Linked DNA regions of Variovorax paradoxus. Each later gene encodes a partner of the first gene's protein in a complex. Links are inferred from orthologs where the notes say so. Each region holds a gene or a part of one and is shown on either strand. Other genes may lie near its edges.

What was found.
Region 2: the proteins of ybiB (region 1) and cgtA are in contact, whole or in part, in a crystal structure (PDB 8BFT), measured with the Escherichia coli proteins. The link is inferred for Variovorax paradoxus from one-to-one orthologs.

What each region holds. Positions count from the first base shown.
Region 1 is NZ_JAUSXL010000002.1:3,859,808-3,872,200, reverse strand. The notes cover bases 4,432-7,229. They hold ybiB (DNA-binding protein YbiB), read left to right. Parts: upstream 4,432-5,276; coding sequence 5,277-6,182; downstream 6,183-7,229. Other genes in these bases: QFZ47_RS21870 (ABC transporter ATP-binding protein), read left to right, coding at 7,120-7,229; cobA (uroporphyrinogen-III C-methyltransferase), read left to right, coding at 6,179-6,985; QFZ47_RS21885 (nitrate reductase), read left to right, coding at 4,432-5,229. Also shown: nitrite reductase large subunit NirB, read left to right, coding at 1-1,920; nitrite reductase small subunit NirD, read left to right, coding at 1,941-2,411; more of QFZ47_RS21885, read left to right, coding at 2,434-4,431; more of QFZ47_RS21870, read left to right, coding at 7,230-8,238; QFZ47_RS21865 (ABC transporter substrate-binding protein), read left to right, coding at 8,324-9,592; QFZ47_RS21860 (ABC transporter permease), read left to right, coding at 9,708-10,580; QFZ47_RS21855 (ABC transporter permease), read left to right, coding at 10,902-11,792; QFZ47_RS21850 (sterol desaturase family protein), read left to right, coding at 11,900-12,393.
Region 2 is NZ_JAUSXL010000002.1:3,002,802-3,005,796, reverse strand. It holds cgtA (Obg family GTPase CgtA), read right to left. Parts: upstream 2,041-2,995; coding sequence 961-2,040; downstream 1-960. Other genes in the region: QFZ47_RS17785 (polyprenyl synthetase family protein), read left to right, coding at 2,886-2,995; rplU (50S ribosomal protein L21), read right to left, coding at 2,384-2,695; rpmA (50S ribosomal protein L27), read right to left, coding at 2,111-2,371; proB (glutamate 5-kinase), read right to left, coding at 1-917. UniProt on the Escherichia coli protein: An essential GTPase which binds GTP, GDP and possibly (p)ppGpp with moderate affinity, with high nucleotide exchange rates and a fairly low GTP hydrolysis rate.

The DNA.
Region 1 (12,393 bases):
GTGGCCGGCAAGCTCTTGCAGAAGTCGCTCGAAGACCGGGGCCTGAAGTTCCTGATCGGCGCCCAGACCCAGGAACTGGTCGGCGACAGCAATGAGGGAAAGGATGGCCGCGTCAAGGCCATCCGCTTCAAGGACGGCACCGAAGTGCCCGCCGACCTGGTCGTCATGGCTGTCGGCATCCGCCCCAACACCGAGCTGGCCGAGAAGATGCGCCTGCACTGCCAGCGCGGCATCGTCGTCACCGACACCCTGCAGACCGTGACCGATGCGCGCATCTACTCGGTGGGCGAATGCGCGGCCCACCGCGGCATCGCCTACGGGCTGGTCGCCCCCCTGTTCGAGCAGGCCAAGGTCGCGGCCAACCACCTGGCCCAGTTCGGCATCGGGCGCTACCTCGGGTCGCTCACCTCCACCAAGCTCAAGGTCACGGGCATCGACCTGTTCAGCGCCGGTGAGTTCATGGGCGGCGAGGGCACCGAGGAGATCGTCATGAGCGACCCCTTCGGCGGGGTCTACAAGAAACTGGTCATCAAGGACGACAAGCTGGTGGGCGCCTGCCTGTACGGCGACACGGTGGACGGCAGCTGGTACTTCAAGCTCTTGCGCGACGGGCGCAGCGTGGGCGACATCCGCGACAAGCTGATGTTCGGCGAATCCAACATCGGCGACACCGGCCACGAGGGCCACAGCAAGGCCGCCAGCATGCCCGACGAGGCCGAGGTGTGCGGCTGCAACGGCGTGACCAAGGGCACCATCTGCAAGGCCATCAAGGACAAGGGCCTGTTCACGCTGGACGAGGTCAAGAAGCACACCAAGGCCAGCGCCAGCTGCGGCTCGTGCACCGGGCTGGTGGAGCAGATCCTGATGTTCACCGCCGGCGGCGACTACTCGGCCACGCCCAAGAAGAAGGCCGTGTGCGGCTGCACCGACGCCAACCACCAGGACGTGCGCGACGCGATCCGGCGCGAGCACTACCTCACGCACGACGAGGTCTACCGCAACCTGGGCTGGCGCACGCCCAACGGCTGCGCCACCTGCCGCCCGGCGGTCAACTACTACCTGATCAGCACCTGGCCCAAGGAGGCCAAGGACGATCCGCAGAGCCGCTTCATCAACGAGCGCAGCCACGCCAACATCCAGAAGGACGGCACCTATTCCGTCATTCCGCGCATGTGGGGCGGCCACACCACGCCCGACGAGCTGCGGCGCATCGCGGACGCGGCCGACAAGTACCAGATCCCGACCGTCAAGGTCACGGGCGGCCAGCGCATCGACCTCCTGGGGGTGAAGAAGGAGGACCTGGAAGGCGTCTGGAAGGACATCGGCATGCCCTCGGGCTTTGCCTACGCCAAGAGCCTGCGCACGGTCAAGACCTGCGTGGGCAGCGAATGGTGCCGCTTCGGCACGCAGGACTCCACCCAGATGGGCAAGGACCTGGAGCGGGCGCTGTGGGCGATGTACTCGCCGCACAAGGTCAAGCTGGCGGTCTCGGGGTGCCCGCGCAACTGCGCCGAGGCCGGGATCAAGGACGTGGGCGTGATCGGGGTCGACTCGGGCTGGGAGCTGTACGTGGGCGGCAACGGCGGCATCAAGACCGAGGTGGCGCAGTTCCTGGTGAAGGTGAAGACGGCCGCCGAGGTGATGGAGTTCACCGGCGCCTTCCTGCAGCTGTACCGCGAGGAAGGCTGGTACCTGGAGCGCACGGTGCACTACATCGGGCGGGTGGGGCTGGATTATGTGAAGAAGAAGATCCTGGAGGACGCGGAAGGCCGCAAGGCGCTGTGGGAGCGGCTGCAGTTCGCCCTCGATGGCGAGCCCGATCCGTGGTTCGAATCGAGCCAGGCGCAGGTGGATGTGCGGCAGTTCACGCCGGTGGCGGTGGTGGACGACGTGGCGGACAAGGCCACGCAGGCCGCGTGAAGGACAAGGAGCAACAAGCCATGAGCAACGACAACAACAATCACGACACCAGCAACCACGGCACCAGCAGCGAATGGAAGGTGATCTGCCGCGTCGAGGACATCCCGGTGCTGGGCGCCCGCCGCGTGGCGCGCCCGGTGGGCGTGAACGTGGCGGTGTTCCGCAATGCCGAGGACCAGGTCTTTGCACTGCTGGACCGCTGCCCGCACAAGGGCGGGCCCTTGAGCCAGGGCATCGTGTTCGGCACCAGCGTGGCCTGCCCGCTGCACAACTGGGCCATCGGGCTCGATGACGGGTGTGCGAAGTCGCCCGACGAGGGGTGCACGCCGCGGTTTGCGGTGAAGGTCGAAGATGGCCAGGTCATGATGAGCGTGCTCGAACTGAAAACGCATGCGCTCGATCTGGCGCCGCCGCGCGCCGGCCCCGGCGCCGCAACGGCCGGCAAGCTGGGCGACGAGACCTTCGACGTGCAGGCGCCGCACAGCAGCTAGGCGCGAAACCAAGGCACCCCCCATGGAAGAAACTCGCTCCACCTGCCCCTACTGCGGCGTGGGCTGCGGTGTGATCATCGAATCCGATGGCGCGCAGATCACCGGCGTGCGCGGCGACCCCGATCATCCCGCCAACTTCGGGCGCCTGTGCACCAAGGGCTCGACGCTGCATCTCACGGCGACGGCCACGGTCACGCGCCAGACGCGGCTGCTGCAACCGATGCGGCGCGCCGAGCGCGGCGCCGCGCCCGAAGCCATCGGCTGGAACGGCGCGCTCGACATGGCGACCGACAAGTTCGCCCAGGTCATCCGCGACCATGGCCCCGATGCCGTGGGCTTCTACGTCTCGGGCCAGCTGCTCACCGAGGACTACTACGTCTTCAACAAGCTCGCCAAGGGGTTGATCGGCACCAACAACATCGACACCAACTCCCGCCTGTGCATGAGCAGCGCGGTGGCCGGCTACAAGCAGACGCTGGGCGCCGACGCGCCGCCGGCCTGCTATGACGACCTGAAGCACGCCAGCTGCCTCTTCATCGTCGGTAGCAACGCGGCCTGGGCGCACCCGATCCTGTTTCGCCGCATCGAGGACGCGAAGGCCGCGAACCCCGATCTGAAGATCATCGTGGCCGATCCGCGCCGCACCGACACGGTCGAAATTGCCGACCTGTTCCTGCCGATCCAGCCCGGCACCGACGTCATGCTGTTCAACGGCATGCTGCACCTGATGCTGTGGGAAGGCTGGACCGACAACGGCTACATCGCGGCCCACACCAGCGGCTTCGATGCGCTGAAGACCACGGTGCGCGAATGCACGCCCGACAAGGTGGCGCAGATCTGCGGCATCTCGAAGGACGACCTGCTCGCCGCGGCGCGCCTGTTCGCCACCTCGCCCGCCACGCTGAGCCTCTATTGCCAGGGCCTCAACCAGTCGTCCAGCGGCACCGCGAAGAATGCGGCGCTGATCAACCTGCACCTTGCGACCGGCCAGATCGGCAAGCCCGGCGCCGGCCCGTTCTCGCTCACGGGCCAGCCCAATGCGATGGGCGGGCGCGAAGTGGGCGGCCTGGCCAATCTGCTGAGCGCGCACCGCGACCTGGCCAATCCCGCGCACCGGGCCGAAGTGGCGGCGCTATGGAACGTGCCCTCGGTACCCGAAAAGCCCGGCAAGACCGCAGTCGAGATGTTCCAGGCCGCGGCCGACGGCGAGATCCGCGCGCTGTGGATCGCGTGCACCAACCCGGCCCAGTCGATGCCCGACCAGGCCACCGTGCGCCGCGCCCTCGAGCGCGCCGAATTCGTGGTGGTGCAGGAAGCCTTTTCGACCACCGCCACCTGCGCCTTCGCCGACCTGCTGCTGCCCGCCACCACCTGGGGCGAGAAGGAAGGCACCGTGACCAACAGCGAGCGCCGCATCTCGCGCGTGCGGCCTGCCGTGCCGGCGCCCGGCGAGGCGCGGCACGACTGGTCGATCGCGGTCGACTTCGCGCGCCGGCTCGAACAGCGGCTCGGCCGCGCCGACACGCTGTTTCCGTACGACTCCGCCGAACGGGTGTGGAACGAGCACCGCGAATCCACGCGCGGGCGCGACCTCGACATCACCGGCATGAGCTACGCGATGCTCGACACCGCGGGCCCGCAGCAATGGCCGCTGAAGGAAGGCGAGGCCACCGGCCGCGTGCGTCTCTACGAAGACGGCATCTTCCCCACACCGGACGGCCGCGCACGCTTCGTCGACACGGTCTACAAGCCAGTGGCCGAGGCGCGCGAGGCGCGCTATCCGTTCTCGCTCAACACCGGCCGCCTGCGCGACCAGTGGCATGGCATGAGCCGCACCGGCACGGTCGGCCGGCTGTTCGGCCACGTGGCCGAGCCGGTGGTGCAGATGAACGCGCAGGACATGGCGCGCCGCCTGCTGAAGGACGGCGACCTGGTGCACCTCACTTCCAAGCGCGGCTCCATCCTGCTGCCCGCGCAGGCGAGCGCCGAGATCGGCCTGAGCCAGGCTTTCGTCGCCATGCACTGGGGCGAGGAATACCTGAGCGGCTGCTCCTCGACCGGCACGCCCCTGGCCGGCATCAACGCGTTGACCTCCCCGGCCTACTGCCCCAGCTCGAAGCAGCCCGAACTCAAGCACACGCCGGTCAAGATTCTCAAGGCCGAGCTGCCGTGGGCGCTTCTGGCGATGGCCTGGCTGCCGCCCGATGCCGCGCTGGCCGCGCACCAGGCGCTCAAGCCGATGATGGCGATGTTTCCGTTTGCCACCTGCGTGCCGTTCTCGGGCAACACGCCGGGCGAGGAACGCAGCGGCATCCTGTTCCGCGCCGCCGCGCATGACGCGCCGGACGACGAAACCATCGATCGCATCGAAGGCCTGCTCGGCCTGCGCGGCAGCGATGCCCTGCGCTACATCGACCGCCGGCGCGGCCAGCGCCGCGTGGCGCGGCTGGTGCGGCGCGCCGACGGCAACGCCGGCCTCGAAGCCTTTCTGCTGGGCGGCGATACCAGCGCCGAAGCCTGGATCGGCACCCTGCTGCGCGAGGAAATCCCGGCGCAGATCTACGGCCGGCTGCTGCTGTCGCCCGGCGCGCGCGCGCCGGTGGCGGTGCAGTCGCGCGGACATCCGGTCTGCACCTGCTTCAACGTGACCGACCTGGCGATCCAGGCCGAACTGGGCCGCTGCACCGGCACGCCGGACGAGCGCCTGGCTGCGCTGCAGGGCGCGCTGAAATGCGGCACCAACTGCGGCTCCTGCCTGCCCGAGCTCAAGCGCATGGTGCGCGCGACGCCCGCCGAGACCGTGGCGGAGGGTGCATAAGCCGACTTGCATTCCGGCATAAGCATTGCGGGACAATCGGCGCACCCATGGGAATCAGCCAATACATCAAGGAAATCGGCCGCGGCGCGCGAGGCGCCAAGCCGCTCACGCGCGAGCAGGCCACAGACCTGTTCGGCCAGGTGCTGGACGGCACTGTCACCGACCTGGAGATCGGCGGCTTTTGCCTTGCCATGCGCATCAAGGGCGAAACGCCCGAGGAGATGGCGGGTTTTCTCGATGCCACGCACGCCAGGCTCAACCTCCTGCCCGCCGCCGACCGCCCGCTCGTCGTGCTGCCGAGCTACAACGGCGCGCGCAAGCTGCCGGTGCTCACGCCGCTACTGGCGCTGCTGCTGGCCCGCGAAGGCCTGCCGGTGCTGGTGCACGGCAGCGCCACTGAAACATCGCGCGTGCTCGCATCGAACGTGCTGGAAGCGCTCGACGTGCCGGCGCTGTCGGCCATCCGAAAAATCCCGTCCGGCGAGGTGGGCTTTGCGCCGACCGAGCTGCTCAACCCCGCGCTCAAGCGGCTGCTCGACGTGCGCCGCGTGGTGGGCCTGCGCAACCCCGGCCACAGCGTGGTCAAGCTGATGCAGCCGACCACCGGCCCCTGCGTGATCGTGGCTAGCTACACGCATCCGGAATACGCGCGCACCATGGGCGAAACCTTCGAGCTCATGGGCATGACCGCCCTGCTCTCGCGCGGCCTCGAGGGCGAAGTGGTGTCCGACCCGCGCCGCACCGCACAGATCGACGGCTTCGTGCGCGGCGTGCGCAGCGAGTTGCAGGCCCAGGAAAGCGGCACGGCGAGCGAGGTGCCGGGCCTGCCGAAAGAAATCGACGTCGCGACCACGGCCGAGTACACGCGGCGCGTATTGGATGGCGAGCTTCCCGTGCCTGAAGCCATCGCCACGCAGGTGAGGCACATCACGCAACTGGCATCCCACGCATGACCAAAGCCACTTCTCCATCCGCCGCCGGAAGCTGCACGCTGGTGGGCGCCGGCCCCGGCGACCCCGAACTGCTCACCATCAAGGCCGTCAAGGCGATTCAGGCCGCGACCGTGCTGCTGGTGGACGACCTCGTGAGCGAGAGCATCCTGGCCTCTTATGCGCGGCCCGGTGCGCGCATCGTGCACGTGGGCAAGCGCGGCGGCTGCAAGAGCACGCCCCAGGCTTTCATCGAACGGCTCATGATCACCGCGGTGCATGAAGGCGAAACCGTGGTCCGGCTCAAGGGCGGCGACCCCTTCATCTTCGGCCGCGGCGGCGAAGAGGTCGAGCACCTGCGCGAAGCCGGCATCGAATGCACGGTGGTCAACGGCATCACCGCCGGGCTTGCGGCCGTCACCTCGCTGGGCGTGCCGCTCACCCACCGCGACCACGCGCAGGGCGTGGTGTTCGTCACCGGCCATGCCAAGACCGGCGCCGGCGCGGCCGAAGACCCGACCGACTGGCGCGCCCTGGCCGCCACCGCGCACAGCGCGCGGCTCACGCTCGTGATCTACATGGGCGTGGCGGGCGCGGGCCACATCGAACGCGAGCTGCTGCACGGCCTGCCCGGCGACACGCCGGTGGCCGTGGTGCAGCATGCAAGCCTTCCGCAGCAGCGCCAGCTCGCGACCACGCTCGACAAGCTCCAGGCCGGCATTGCCGAAGCCGGCATCGCGAGCCCCGCGGTGATCGTGGTGGGCGACGTACTGCGCGGACTCGCCGCAGCGGCGCTGCCGGCGGACGCGAACCTCTTCGGCACCTAGGCTTCCAAGACTCGGCGAAGGCCGCCGGGCATCGCCACCCGAGGCCTTGCAACCTTGGCCACCAACGTGGCATGGAGCGTGCTTAACGCCAGCATGCCCGTCTTCCGATCATTTCCCGCGCCCGGCGCCCGTCGATGACCGCCGCCATCGCGCCCCCGCCCGCCGCCATCGAAGTCGTTGCGCTCAGCAAGCGCTACGCCGCGGGCACGCCCGCCGCCGTCGACCAGATCGACCTGCGCATCGCGAGCGGCAGCTATTGCTGCCTGCTGGGCCCCTCGGGCTGCGGCAAGAGCACCACGCTGCGCATGATCGCGGGCCACGAGTCGGTCACCAGCGGCGACATCCTGCTGGACAACCGCAACATCACGAACCTGCCCGCGGCCGCGCGCGGCACCGCGATGATGTTCCAGAGCTTCGCGCTGTTCCCGCACCTGTCGGCGACGGACAACGTGGCCTTCAGCCTCAAGATGAAGGGAATCGGAAAGGCCGAGCGCCAGAAGCGCGCCCGCGACCTGCTGGAGCGCGTGGCGATGGGCCACCTGGCCGCGCGCAAGCCCGGCGAGCTCTCCGGCGGCCAGCAGCAGCGCGTGGCGCTGGCGCGCGCACTCATCACCGAGCCGCGCGTGCTGCTGCTCGACGAGCCGCTGTCGGCGCTCGACCCGTTCCTGCGCATCCAGATGCGCGCCGAGCTGCGACGCTGGCAGAAGGAGCTGGGGCTGACCTTCGTGCACGTCACGCACTCGCAGGAAGAAGCGATGGCACTGGCCGACACCATGGTGGTCATGAACCACGGCGTGATCGAGCAGGTCGGCTCGCCGCACCAGGTCTACAACCATCCGGCGAGCGAGTTCGTGGCGCGCTTCATGGGCGGCCACAACGTGTTCGACACGCCCGCCGGCCCCGTCGCCGTGCGCAACGACCACATGAAGATCGCCCGTGGCGATGCGAGCGGCGGCCTGGCCGCCACGGTCACCGACGTCGAGTACCAGGGCACCTATGTGCTGCTCGGCCTTGTGCTGCAGGACGCCGCGCCCGGCCGCGGCAGCGTCTCGGTGCTGCTGGGCGAGGCCGCCTTTCTGGCGAGCCCCCATGCGCCGGGCGATGCGGTGCGCCTGTCCTGGGCCGAGGCCGATGCGCGCGCGCTCGGCCCCGGCGCGAAGCCGCCCGCCGAGCGGGCGCCGGCACCGGTCGACAACGGCAGCAGCCGCCTCGCGCGCGACGACCTGGCCGCACTCGCGAGCATGCCGCTGTGAGCGCGCGGCCGTTCATGCACTGCCTGCATTTCCGTTTGTTTTTTTCCACGTTCCTTTCCCTGCCTTTTTCCACGGAGACTCTTCCATGACCGACCCCATCGACTCGTCCGCCGGCCTCCAGCGTCGCACCCTGCTGCAAGGCACCGCCGGCATCCTGGCCACGGGCATCGCGCCCTTCGTGCATGCGCAGGAAAAGATCGTGCTGCGCTACCTGGGCACCGCGGTGAACCAGGACAAGGCCATCGCCGAGAAGTTCAAGGCCGACACCGGCATCGAGATCCAGTACGTGGCCGTGACCACCGACGACGTGACCAAGCGCGCCGTCACCGCGCCCAACAGCTTCGACCTGATCGACACCGAGTTCTTCTCGCTCAAGAAGATCGTGCCCACCGGCAACCTCAAGGGCATCGACACCCGGAAGATCAAGAACGCCGACAAGATCACCACGCTCTTCACCAAGGGCGAAGTCGCCGGCAAGGCGGTGGGCGACCAGGGCACCGCGCCCAAGAAGGTGATCTATCTCGAGGGCGAGAAGAGCAAGAAGTTCGCGACCACGCCGACACAGTTCATGTCGCTCATTCCGACGGTCTACAACGCCGACACGCTGGGCATCCGCCCCGACCTGATCAAGCGGCCCATCGGCTCGTGGGCCGAACTGCTGAACCCCGAGTTCAAGGGCAAGGCGGCGATCCTGAACATTCCGTCGATCGGCATCATGGACGCCGCGATGGTGGTGGAGGCCAAGGGCATCCACAAGTACGCCGACAAGGGCAACATGACCAAGGCCGAGATCGACCTCACGATCAAGACCCTGATCGAGGCCAAGAAGGCCGGCCAGTTCCGCGCGCTGTGGAAGGACTTCAACGAGTCGGTCAACCTGATGGCCTCGGGCGAAGTGGTGATCCAGTCGATGTGGTCGCCGGCCGTGACGGCCGTGCGCACCAAGGGCATCGCCTGCAACTTCCAGCCCCTGAAGGAAGGCTACCGCGCCTGGGCCGCCGGCTTCGGCCTGCCGGCCACGCTGTCGGGCAAGAAGCTCGACGGCGCCTACGAATTCATCAACTGGTTCCTCGACGGCTGGGCCGGCGCCTACCTGAACCGCCAGGGCTACTACAGCGCAGTGCTCGACACCGCCAAGGCCAAGATGGAAGCCTACGAATGGGCCTACTGGATGGAAGGCAAGCCCGCCTCGCAGGACATCAAGAGCCCGAACGGCGACCTGCTGGCCAAGGCCGGCGCGGTGCGCGACGGCGGCAGCTACGAGCAGCGCATGGGCGGCATCGCCTGCTGGAACGCGGTGATGGACGAGAACGAGTACATGGTGAAGAAATGGAACGAGTTCGTCGCAGCTTGAACATGCGAGCCCCTTTCGTGAAACACCGCGGAACCGGCTTTGCCGGGCCGCTGGTGTTGCCCCCGGTAGGGGGTTGGCGTAGCGACACGAAGTGCGCGAAGACTGGGGGCGAGCTTTGACGGTCAAGGCTTGGTGGCAGGCAGCGCCGTTCGCGCTGGTGTTCCTGTTGTTCTTTTTGGTTCCGCTGGCGCTGGTCGCAATGGTCAGCCTGTGGAACTTCAACGAGTACGAGCTGATCCCGGCGGTCACGCTGCGCAACTACCAGAGCCTGTTCGAGGGCTGCTCGCAGCTCACCGACAACGGCGACCTGTGCGTCACGCTCAACACCTACCTGAGCACCTTCAAGTTCTGCCTGCTGGTGTGGGGCATCACGCTGCTGGTCGGTTTTTCGGTGGCCTACTTTCTGGCGTTTCACGTGCGCTCGCCGGGCATGCAGACGGCGCTGTTCGTGCTGTGCACGGTGCCCTTCTGGACCTCCAACGTGATCCGCATGATCTCGTGGGTGCCGCTCCTGGGCCGCAACGGGCTGGTCAACCAGGCGCTGATGGGCCTGGGCGCCGTCGACCAGCCGGTCGAGTGGCTGCTGTTCTCCAATTTCTCAGTGGTGCTCGCCTTCGTGCACCTCTACACGATGTTCATGATCGTGCCGATCTTCAACAGCATGATGCGCATCGACCGCTCGCTGCTCGAAGCCGCCAGCGACGCGGGCGCCTCGGGCTGGCAGACGCTCTGGAACGTGGTGGTGCCGCTGTCGCGCACCGGCATTCTGATCGGCTCGATCTTCGTCATCACCATCGTGATGGGCGACTTCGTCACCATCGGCGTGATGGGCGGCCAGCAGATCGCATCGATCGGCAAGATCATCCAGGTGCAGACCTCGTACCTGCAATTTCCGCTGGCCGCGGCCAACGCGATGATCCTGCTGGCGGTGGTGCTGATGATCATCTGGGGTCTCACGCAGCTGGTCGATATTCGCAAGGAGCTCTGAGATGGGACCTTGTTTTTCTGTTTGTCGTCGCGTTGTGTTTGGGCGCAGTTGTTCAGGGCGCGCTCCCGCCGACGGGGTACCTTGCTCCGCGAATGTCCTCCGGCCTGCGGCCTCCCCCTTGATTTCGCTGCGCAAGGCACCCCATCGACGGGAGCGTTGGACAGAGCGGTCGTTGATCAGCTGTACACCAAGAGCGTGCCCTGGTGCACAGGGCATCGGGTGCTCCCCGCAGCGAAATCAAGGAGGAGGCCGCAGGCCGGGGGACATTCGCGGAGGAGAGTACCCGGTGTCCTGTGCACACGCCCTGAAGGAAGAAGACAAATGAGCCAACGCATCGGCGAACAACGCAGCCCCGGCTTCTGGCCCCTGGCCACGGTATTCGCCCTGTTCGTGCTGTTCCTCTATGGCCCGATGATCACGATCTTCATCCTGAGCTTCCAGGGCCCGGAGGGCGGATTGACCTTTCCGCTGCGCGGCGTCTCGCTGCACTGGTTCCACAAGCTGGCCGAGGGCCTGGGCACCGTCGACATCGGCGCGGCGTTCAGGCGCTCGCTGGCGCTGGGCGCGGTGGTGATGGGCTTCACCGTGGTGCTGTCGGTGCTGGCCGGCCTCGCGTTCCGCAAGAAGCTCAAGGGCAGCAACGCCCTGTTCTTCGTGACCGTGGCGAGCCTCATCATGCCGTCGATCATCATTTCGCTCGGCATCGGCCTGCAGTTCCGGCTGCTCGACACCGGCATCAAGAGCGTGCTGACGGCAGTCGACGCCACTGCGCTGCTCGAAGGCTACGGCACCGCGCTCGGCCTGTTCAGTTCCGCGCTCGGCGCGCACCTGACCTGGACCCTGCCGTTCGGCCTGCTCATCATGTTCGCGGTGTTCAATCGCTTCAACCCGGCCTACGAGGAAGCCGCGCGCGACCTCGGCGCCACGCCTTGGCAGGCCTTCCGCTTCGTGGTGCTGCCGCTGATCGGCCCGTCGATCGTGGGCATCGGCATGTTCGGCTTCACCCTGTCGTGGGACGAGATCGCCCGCACCTCGCAAGCCATCGGTGACGTCAACACGCTGCCGCTCGAACTGCAGGGCCTGACCTCGACCGTCACGACGCCTTCCATCTATGCGCTGGGCACGGTGACCACCGTTGTTTCGCTGCTGGTCATGGCCATGGCGCTGGGCACGGCCGCGCTGCTGCGCCGGCGCGCCATGCGGCCGCGCTGACACCAAAGCTGGCGGCACGCCTAGGACTTTTGGTCGATGCGGGCGTTTTCCTGCGGCCGCCTAAAATCGCGCTCCAACAAAAGCGCAAGCGAGAGAGAGAGGCGGACATGCTCGACAAACTGAACGACTTCACGGGCAGCCACGGCCAGCTGCAGCGCGGCCGCGGCCTCGTCACCGGAACCATTGCCCTGAGCCTGGGCATCCTGTGCTTCCTCGGCGTGCTGGCCTTCCACTTTCCGCAGTACCTCACCACGCCCGAGCTGCGCAAGAGCTACAACGTCGACGTGATGCGCTTCATCCTGCTGGCGGCCATGGTCGTCTCGGGCGGGCTGGCGCTGGTGAACATCATCTTCAACCGGTCGCGCTGGCTCTCTTCGGCCGCCTTCCTGCTGGTGGCCGCAGCCGCGCTGCTGGGCGGGCACAAGGTGCCGGTGAACGACTTTGCCGACAACACGCCCTACATCGGCCTGGACTGGTTCATCCTGGACCTGCTGGGCTCCTCGCTGATCTTCATCTTCATCGAGAAGCTGTTCGCGCTGCGCAAGGACCAGCCGGTGTTCCGCGAGGAATGGCAGACCGACTTCCACCATTTCGTGGTCAA
Region 2 (2,995 bases), 860 kb from region 1 along the record:
AGCAGGCTCTTGCCCTCGGCACGCACCTTGGCCGCCGCACCCGCATCGACGGTGACCGCACCGCGCAGTTGCAGGTGGTCCGCCATCCAGCGCTTGCGCGCCTGGTGCTTGGCCGTCTGCGCCACCAGCAGCGTGCCAATGGATTCGCCGCGCGTCAGGCGCAGCAAAGCGTCGGTCTCGCGCCCCCAGGCGATCACGGTGGAGGCGCCCGAGCCGGCCGCGCGCTTGGCCGCGAGGATCTTGGTGATCATGCCGCCGCGGCCGAGGCTGGAGCCCGCCCCGCCCGCCATGGCTTCGAGCGCCGGATCGCCGGCCGCCGCCTCGTGCACGAATTTCGCGTCCGGATCCTTGCGCGGGTCGGCCGTGTAGAGGCCTTTCTGGTCCGTGAGGATGACCAGTGCGTCGGCTTCGACCAGGTTGGCCACCAGCGCGCCCAGCGTGTCGTTGTCGCCGAACTTGATCTCGTCGTTGACGACGGTGTCGTTCTCGTTGATGACCGGCACCACGCCCAGCCTGAGCAGCGTGACGAGGGTCGAGCGCGCGTTGAGATAACGCTCGCGGTCGGCCAGGTCGGCATGGGTGAGCAGCACCTGGGCACTGCCGATCTGGTTCTCGCGCAGCTTGGTCTCGTACATCTGGGCCAGGCCCATCTGCCCGACGGCCGCGGCGGCCTGGAGTTCGTGCACCTCGTGCGGCCGCGTGCGCCAGCCCAGGCGCTTCATGCCTTCGGCGATGGCGCCGCTGGACACCATGACCACCTCGCGCCCGTCGCGCACCAGCACCGCCAGTTGCCGGCACCATTCGCCGATGGCAGCCTCGTCGAGGCCGCGCCCCTCGTTGGTCACGAGGCTGGAGCCCACCTTGACGACGATACGGCGGGCATCCCGCAAGGCAGTGGATCCGGAGTTCGAGGTCATGGAAGGGTGCGACGGTCGTGAATGCTGCGTGGGGAGTCGGGATTCAGGAGGATGGATCGGGCGGCAGCTCGACAAAGCGCGGATCGACCTCGACCGGCACCTGCTCCGCCGCATGCTGCGCCTTGACCTGCTGGTACACCGCCTGCACCAGGTGCTCGCAGCCTTCGCGCGTGAGCGCGGAGATTTCGAACACCGGGCCCTTGAAGCGCAGGCGCTTGACGAAATCCTTCACGAGCGCAGCGCGCTCGTCCGCGGGCACCATGTCGAGCTTGTTCAGCACCAGCCAGCGCGGCTTTTCGTAGAGCGCGGCGTCGTACTTCTTCAGTTCGCCGACGATGGCCTTTGCTTGGGCAACCGGATCGACGGCGTCGTCGAACGGCGCCATGTCGATCACATGCAGCAGCAGCCGCGTGCGCTGCAGGTGGCGCAGGAAGAGGTGGCCGAGGCCCGCGCCTTCGGATGCGCCCTCGATCAGGCCCGGCAGGTCGGCCACCACGAAGCTCTGCTCCGGGCCGACGCGCACGACACCGAGGTTCGGGTGCAGCGTGGTGAAGGGATAGTCGGCGATGCGCGGCCGCGCGTTCGAGATGGCGCTGATCAAGGTCGACTTGCCCGCATTCGGCATACCCAGCAGGCCGACATCGGCCAGCACCTTGAGTTCGAGCTTGAGGCTCTTCTTCTCGCCGGGCCAGCCCGGGGTCTTCTGGCGCGGGGCACGGTTGATGGCGCTCTTGAAGCGCATGTTGCCGAAGCCGCCGTCGCCACCCTTGGCAATGGTGACGACCTCGCCTTCCGTCAGCATCTCGTACAGCACTTCACCGGTCTCGGCGTCGCTGATGATGGTGCCGACGGGCATCTTGAGCAGGATGTCGTCACCCGCGGCGCCGAACATGTCGGAGCCCATGCCGTGCTCGCCGCGCCTGGCCTCGTGGCGGCGCGAGTAGCGGAAGTCGACCAGGGTGTTGAGATTGGAATCGGCCACCGCGTAGACGTGGCCGCCGCGGCCGCCGTCGCCGCCATTGGGGCCGCCGAATTCCTTGTATTTTTCATGACGGAACGACACGCAGCCGTTGCCGCCATCGCCTGCGGCGATGTCGATGAAGGCTTCGTCGACGAACTTCATGGGGTATCCAGTGTACAAATGAAGAAGCCCCGACCAAGCGGGGCTTCGAGCTGATCGAAGTGACTTGCGCTTATGCCGCGGGAGTCACGTTGACCAGGTGCTTGTTCAGCGCGCCCTTCACACCGAACGACACATGGCCGTCAACCAGTGCAAACAGCGTGTGGTCCTTGCCCACGCCGACGTTCACGCCGGGGTGGAACCGAGTGCCGCGCTGGCGCACGATGATCGAGCCTGCGCTGATCAGTTCGCCGCCGAAGGCCTTCACACCGAGCATCTTGGGCTTGGAATCGCGCCCGTTTCGCGTTGAGCCGCCGCCTTTTTTCTGTGCCATGGAATCTGCTCCTTAGCCAGCGATCGCGCCGATTTGCAGTTCGGTGAACTGCTGGCGATGGCCTTGACGTTTCTGATAGTGCTTGCGACGGCGCATCTTGAAGATGCCGACCTTGTCGTGCTTGCCGTGCGACAGTACCGTGACTGTCACCGTTGCGCCGGACACCAGGGGCGTACCGATCTTGATTTCACTGCCGTTGCCGACTGCGAGAACCTGATCGATCACGATTTCCTGGCCTACATCCGCAGCAATCTGTTCTACTTTAATTTTTTCGCCGGAAGCAACGCGATACTGCTTGCCGCCGGTTTTTATGACCGCGTACATGTGAACCTCTTGGGGAATATGAGCTCCACGGCGAATTCCGCAGAGCCCTAGATTCTAGCACGGTTTGCACGCGCTAACATGGTTTGAGCCGAAGGGCCGCCGGGCCGGTGTGCGCTCCTCCCTATAATCTGCGCCTTCCGGCCTCGTGCCGCTGTCACTTTCGCATTCAGACGCGCCGCGCGCAAACGCCTTGCCAGTTCACGCCGCCGATACCTCCCCCACCGCCACCGTGCTGGATTTGATCGCCGGCGACATGGTCGAAGTCGACCGTGTGATCGCGCAGCGCCTCGACACGGGCGT